Linked DNA regions of Orrella dioscoreae. Each later gene encodes a partner of the first gene's protein in a complex. Links are inferred from orthologs where the notes say so. Each region holds a gene or a part of one and is shown on either strand. Other genes may lie near its edges. The genes, in order: dnaG and ODI_RS08070.

Region 1 (3,201 bases):
GCATTACCGAGATGAAGAGCGCCGTGCTGTGGTGGAAAGGCCATTCCCAGGCGATTCCCGACTATTACGTGGATCGCCTGGACTCCAATCCCTGGATCCACCAGCCCTTCGAGGATTACGACAGCCTGCGTCCGGATCAGCTCGAGGCCTGGATGCGCAAGGGCGTTCGCGGTTGATTTTGCTTGATTTTCGGCATTTTGGTGCTAGAATCCATGATTGCCTGAAATCTTAGTCAGGGAAAGGTCGGAGGCATGTCGCATCCGGCCGCATTCATGACATTTTCCCGTGTGCGGGTTTTTTGCCTGGCGCCTGTTGCGAAACTGATTTGCAAAGCTGACTTGCCAAGCAAATAGCCAAGCGATTCCAAGGTTCCGCTGGAAGGCCCCTGCACACTGTTCAGAACACAAACCCAGAGCAAAGCACTTACATGCCTATTGTCCGTCTGAAAGAAAACGAGCCGTTTGAGGCCGCCCTGCGTCGCTTCAAGCGCACGATCGAAAAGACCGGTCTGCTGACCGAGCTGCGTTCGCGCGAGTTCTACGAAAAGCCCACCGCCGAGCGCAAGCGCAAGGCTGCTGCCGCGGTGAAGCGCCACTACAAGCGTATCCGTAGCCAACAGCTGCCTCCGCGCCTGTATTGATTCCTGGGTGATCAGGATTGATTCCTGATTCATTCATCCAGGAGTTACTCGCCCGGGTCGACATCGCTGAAGTCGTCGGGCGCTACGTCCAGTTGCGCAAGGGCGGGGCCAACCTGCTTGGCCTCTGCCCCTTCCACAACGAAAAATCCCCGTCGTTTACCGTCAGTCCCGTCAAACAGTTTTATCACTGCTTTGGCTGCGGCGCGCATGGTAGCGCCATCACATTCCTGATGGAGCACACGGGGGCCAGTTTCCCTGAAGCGGTTCGTTCGCTGGCCTCGACGGTCGGCCTGTCCGTTCCCGAGGAAAACCGCAGCCCTCGCCAGCAGGCGGAAGACGCGCGCCGGCGCGAGGAAGTGTCGCGCCACAGCCAGATGCTGGAAATGGCGCTGGCCCACTATCGCAAGTCGCTCAAGCAGTCGGCCGCGGCCATTCGGTATCTGCAGGAGCGCGGCTTGACCGGCACCATCGCGGCCCAGTTCGGGCTGGGGTGGGCTGACGCCGACCGGCAGGGGCTGGCCAAGGTCTTTCCGCGCTATGACGACCCCTTGCTGGTCGAGGCGGGTCTCGTCATCGAGTCCGAGGACGGGCGCCGCTACGACCGCTTCCGTGATCGGGTGATGTTCCCCATCCGCAATGCGCGGGGGCACCTCATCGGTTTTGGCGGCCGGGTGATCGGCAAGGGCGAGCCCAAGTACCTGAATTCGCCCGAAACGCCCATCTTTTCCAAGGGCAATGAGCTGTATGGCCTCTGGGAAGGGCGGCTGGCGGTGCGCAGCGAAGGCCAGGTCGTGGTGGTCGAGGGCTACATGGACGTGGTGGGCCTGGCCCAGCAGGGCGTGGGCAATGCCGTGGCCACGCTGGGCACGGCCACCACGCCCACGCACGTGCAGAAGCTGCTGCGCGCCAGCGACAAGGTGGTGTTCAGCTTCGATGGCGACAAGGCTGGGCGGCGCGCCGCCTGGCGGGCGTTGCAGGCTTGCCTGCCGCTGTTGCGGGACGATATTTCGATCCGCTTCCTGTTCCTGCCCGACGACCACGACCCCGATTCCTATGTGAGGGCGTTCGGGCCGGAAGCGTTCCGGGCCTGCCTGGACGAGGCGGTTGCCCTGTCGCGTTTCCTGCTCGATGAGCTGGCGTCGCGGCATGACCTGTCGGAGGTGGAGGGCCGTGCGGCATGCGTGCATGAGGCCAAGCCGCTGCTGCTGGCGGTGCCGGAAGGCACCTTGCGCCTGCAGTTGCAGCATGAGCTTGCCAGGCAGGTGCTGTTGACGTCGGATGAACTGGCGGGGATTCTCGCTGCTGCCGGCCCGGGGCCTGGGGCCAAGCCTGCGCCCGGCCGGCCGTCGGCGCCGGCTGCCCCTGCGCCGCCCGCGGGGCAGGGGGCTGGCGATCACGGCGAACTGCCGCCGCCCTGGGAGGGCGGCATGGTGGTGCCGGACGACCCCGACATGGGCTGGCAGCCTGCCGACAGTGCAGGCGACGAAGGGTATTACGGCGGCTATCCCGATGCGGGATCGTCTTCAGGGTACGGAGGCGGCCAGGCCCAGCAAGGGCAGGGCTACGGCAAGGGCGGCGGCGGCCGCAGGAATTTCGGCGATCGCAAGGACCGCGGCGAGTGGAAGGGCAGGGGGCGGGACGAAGGTCCGCCCAGCCTGGCGCCGCCCCCCGGACGCCGGCCCGTCACCAGCCTGGCCAAGCGGTTGTTGCGCCTGCTGCTTTCGCATCCGGAGCTGGTGGACGAGATGGGGGAGCAGCAGCTTGAAGTTCTGGACAAGGGCCCCCATCTACACCTTGTGCGGGATCTCGTGGTGCTGGCGCAGGCAAGCGGGGCGCGTCATCTGGGGGCGCTCCTGCAGGCCGCGGAGCCCGATTCCGACCTGGCGCTGGTGTTGCAGCAGGCCCTGGCCGACGTGATGGCCCAGGCGGAGCTGCCCGAGCCCCAGGTCGAATGGGAAGACGCGTTGCGGCGCATCGAACTGGATGCGCTGCGGATAGAGCAGTCCGAGCTGGTGCGCGGTGGCCTGGCCGATCCGGCGGCCAAGGCGCACTACCTGGAGCTGTCACAGCGTATTACGGTGCTAAATAAGTCTTCCGCACGCTAAATGCGGTAAAATAAAGGGTTTCGCGGACGGGAAACTGTCCGCTTGTTTCTCCGAAGCAAGCCAAAGTGCTGTCCGGTCGCGGTTTGCCCGGCAGCCATCAGTACAACTGCAGTGGAAAGCGCAGACAACGCGCATGACAACGCGCAGTGAGCATCTTCAGGTCTGTCCGTGTTGCACGGGCAGCACTCCATAGGTAATGTGGCTGATATTCCTGGCCACGGAAGCGAATATGATCCAGTCCAACGGCAAGAACTCCCCCGCAAACAACGCGCCTGAACAGGTGGCCGCCGACGTGTCCCAGGGCGCGCCCAAGAAGGCCGCGCGCCCGGTCGTGCGTGCTGCGGAAAAGCCTGCCGTCAAGGCTTCCGTGAAGGTCGCCGCGAAGGCCGCGGCCAAGACCGCGGCGCCTGCCAAGAAGGCTGCCGCCAAGACTGCCGCCCCCGCCAAGGCCGCCGC
Region 2 (3,308 bases), 410 kb from region 1 along the record:
CGACGCTGTGCAAGCGCCCCCCGGTCTGGACGCCTGGCTGGCTGCCGCGCGCGCGACGCCCGAGCCCGACGGCGTGAGCGAGGTGGACATCGGCGGTGTACGCTGCGTGGTCAAGCGCCGGCGCCGCCCCAGCCGCGCGCCGCTCGATTACGGGCTGCGCTATCTGCGTGCCGCGTCCCTGTCGGCGTTCTGCCGCCTGTTCCTGGGCGAATTCCCGTCTCCCAAGGTGCTGCTGCGCAACGGCCTGGCCGACGAAGCGCGGCGCCTGCGTCACTGGCGCGCCCGCGGTTGCGCGGTGCCAGCGGTGTACGCAGAGGAACCCGGCATGCTGGTGCTGGCCTATGTGGGCACCAGTTTTCCCGGCCACCTGCGCCGCGCCGATGCGCCCACGCGCCTGGCCCTGCTGCGCGCCGCCGGAGAAGACCTGGCGCGCTTCCACCAGGCAGGCGGCTGGCATGGCGGCGCGCAGTTGCGCAACATCACCGTGCTGGACGGACGCCGCTGGCGCATCGATTTCGAGGAGAACATCGGCGGGGCGCTGAGCCTGCCCTTGGCCCAGGCGTATGATGTGCTGCAAGCCAGCCTGTCGCTGATGGGCCTGGGCCGCGTCCAGAATCCCGACTGGCCCGCCATGGGGCAGGCCTTGCTCGATGGCTACCTGTCCGTCCAGGATGACGCCCTCGTGCGCGAACAATTACGTGCCATGGCCAGGACGCTGGGGCGCGTGGCGCGTCCGCTGCGCCCCGTGCTGGCCCGCTTGCCGTGGCGAGACGTGCAGGGCTTCCTGCGCACCGCCGATCTCATGCAGAGTCTTTCCCAGCCATGAACAGTCCGACCTCCGACAAAGAACTCGAATACCTGCGCGTCCCGCCCCACTCGGTCGAGGCCGAGCAGTCGGTCCTGGGCGGCCTGCTGCTGGACAACGGCGCCTGGGACCGCATTGGCGATGTGCTGAGCGAAAACGACTTCTATCGCCATGACCACCGCCTGATCTGGCAGCATATCGCGCGCCTCATCAGCCTGTCGCGCCCGGCGGACGTGGTGACGGTGAACGAGTCGCTGGATACGGCGGGCAAGTCGGCCGAAGCAGGCGGCATCGCCTACCTGAACGCGCTGGCCCACAACACGCCTTCCGCGGCCAACATCCGCCGCTATGGCGAAATCGTGCGCGAGCGTTCCGTGCTGCGCAAGCTGGTGACGATCGCGGACGAAATCGCCGCGGCCGCCTTCAATCCCAACGGCAAGGACGCGCGGCAACTGCTGGATGACGCCGAATCCAAGGTCTTCAAGATCGCCGAGGAAAGCGCCAGCAACACCTCGGGCTTCAAGGAAATCCAGCCGCTGCTCACGCAGGTGGTCGAGCGCATCGACGAGCTGTATCACCGCGAATCGGATTCGGACGTCACGGGCGTGCCCACGGGTTTCGCCGATCTCGACAAGATGACTTCGGGCCTGCAAGGCGGCGACCTCATCATCGTGGCGGGCCGTCCCTCGATGGGCAAGACCTCGTTCTCGATGAACATCGGCGAGCACATCGCCATCGAGCAGGGCCTGCCGGTGGCCGTGTTCTCCATGGAAATGGGCGCGGTGCAGCTGGCGCAACGCATGCTGGGTTCGGTTGGCCTGCTGGACCAGCACCGCATGCGTACCGGCAAGCTGACGGCCGAGGACTGGCCGCGCGTGACCCATGCGGTGCAGAAGATGCAGGATGCACAGGTCTACATCGACGAGACGCCGGCGCTCAGCCCGATGGAAGTGCGTGCGCGCGCACGTCGCCTGGCGCGCCAATGCGGCCAGCTGGGCCTGATCATCATCGACTACATGCAGCTCATGTCGGGCAACGGCGGCGCGTCCAGCGAGAACCGCGCGGCCGAAGTGTCGGAAATCAGCCGCTCGCTGAAGGGCCTGGCCAAGGAATTGAATTGCCCGCTGATCGCGCTGTCGCAGCTGAACCGAAGCCTGGAGCAGCGTCCCAACAAGCGCCCCGTGATGAGCGACTTGCGTGAATCGGGCGCCATCGAGCAGGACGCGGACGTGATCCTCTTCATCTACCGTGACGAGGTCTACAACCCCGACTCGCCGGACAAGGGCAGCGCCGAAATCATTATCGGCAAGCAGCGTAACGGCCCGATCGGCACGGTCAGGCTGACGTTCCAGGGCTCCAGCACGCGCTTCCTGAACTTCTCCGCGGCGGGGTACTAAGCCCACCCCCGAGGCGCTGCGTGCCTCCCCCTCAAGGGGGCGGTGCTGGCGGACCGGCGGAGCCGGCTCCGCGGCACCCTGGGTTTGGGTACCGCTGCTTGCAGGGGGGGTTGTTCTGCTGTCGTGCAAAAGAAAAAGCCCGGGTGTTCCGGGCTTTTGCTTTTTGCGGGGGTTTGCGTTTACTGGGCCGAGGCGATGACCTTGCCGGCGTTGGCGATCAGCATCTTGCGCACGCGGCTGGCGTCGCCGATGCGGGAGAGCTTGCCTTCCGAGTTCAGCAGCACGACGGCAAGGTCGCGGCCATTGATGCGGGTGAGCATGACCAGGCATTCGCCGGCTTCGTTGATGAAGCCGGTCTTGGAGACGGTGATGTCCCAGTCGGACTTGGTCACGAGCAGGTTGGTGTTGCGGTAGCGCTCGACCTTGCCCGAGCCGACCTCGATGTCTTCCTCGTCGTCGGTGCTGTAGCGGCGGATGAGCGGCTGTTGGCCGGCGGCGCTCAGCAGTTTCACCAGGTCGCTGGGCGTGGAGACGTTTTCGCTGGAGAGGCCGGTGGGCTCGACGAAGCGGCTGCGGCGCATGCCCAGCGAGGCGGCCTTGGCGTTCATGGCGCGCACGAATGCCGCCTGGCCGCCCGGATAGCTGCGACCCAGCGCATGGGCGGCGCGGTTCTCGGAGGACATCAGCGCCAGGTGCAGCAGGTCGGCGCGGGTCAGCGCCGATCCCACCGACAGGCGCGAGCGCGAGTTGCGCTGGCGGTCGATGTCGTCGCTGGTGATGGTGATCTTCTCGTGCATCGGCAGCTTGCCGTCCAGCACCACCAGGGCCGTCATGAGCTTGGTGATGGAGGCGATGGGGCGCACGGTGTTGGCGTTCTTGCCCACCAGCACTTCGGCGCTGGAGAGATCCTGCACCAGCGCAACCGAGGAGCGCAGGCCCAGGGCGCCGATGCCCACTGCCGGCGCGGCGTCGTCCAGGCCCGCCGGGACCGGAGGGCGCAGGGCCGCGCGCACCGGCACGGCCGTGGTGGCCTGGTTGCGGGGGCGGGTCACGATCTCGCTGCCGCGGCTGGAGCTGGCGCGCCGGGCGCTGGTCTTGCTGCTGGC

Evidence for each region.
Region 2: the proteins of dnaG (region 1) and ODI_RS08070 are in contact, whole or in part, in a crystal structure (PDB 2R6A), measured with the Geobacillus stearothermophilus proteins. The link is inferred for Orrella dioscoreae from one-to-one orthologs. Residues at the interface, in WP_049624496.1 of Geobacillus stearothermophilus: Lys456, Leu457, Leu458, Pro459, Ala460, Asn463, Ala464, Leu467, Leu535, Leu536, Ile537, Ala538, Gln544, Glu545, Asp548, Tyr549, His552; in WP_033016901.1 of Geobacillus stearothermophilus: Ser13, Glu15, Ala16, Gln18, Glu91, Leu92, Asp94, Ala95, Val96, Pro97, Thr98, Ala99, Ala100, Asn101, Tyr104, Tyr105, Ile108.

What each region holds. Positions count from the first base shown.
Region 1 is NZ_LT907988.1:2,135,978-2,139,178, forward strand. Bases 309-3,201 are described here. They hold dnaG (DNA primase), read left to right. Parts: upstream 309-657; coding sequence 658-2,745; downstream 2,746-3,201. Other genes in these bases: rpsU (30S ribosomal protein S21), read left to right, coding at 428-640; rpoD (RNA polymerase sigma factor RpoD), read left to right, coding at 2,975-3,201. UniProt on the Escherichia coli protein: RNA polymerase that catalyzes the synthesis of short RNA molecules used as primers for DNA polymerase during DNA replication.
Region 2 is NZ_LT907988.1:1,727,505-1,730,812, forward strand. Bases 13-3,012 are described here. They hold ODI_RS08070 (replicative DNA helicase), read left to right. Parts: upstream 13-822; coding sequence 823-2,202; downstream 2,203-3,012. Other genes in these bases: ODI_RS08065 (phosphotransferase), read left to right, coding at 13-826; pbpG (D-alanyl-D-alanine endopeptidase), read right to left, coding at 2,382-3,012. Outside these bases: more of ODI_RS08065, read left to right, coding at 1-12; more of pbpG, read right to left, coding at 3,013-3,308. UniProt on the Escherichia coli protein: The main replicative DNA helicase, it participates in initiation and elongation during chromosome replication. Travels ahead of the DNA replisome, separating dsDNA into templates for DNA synthesis.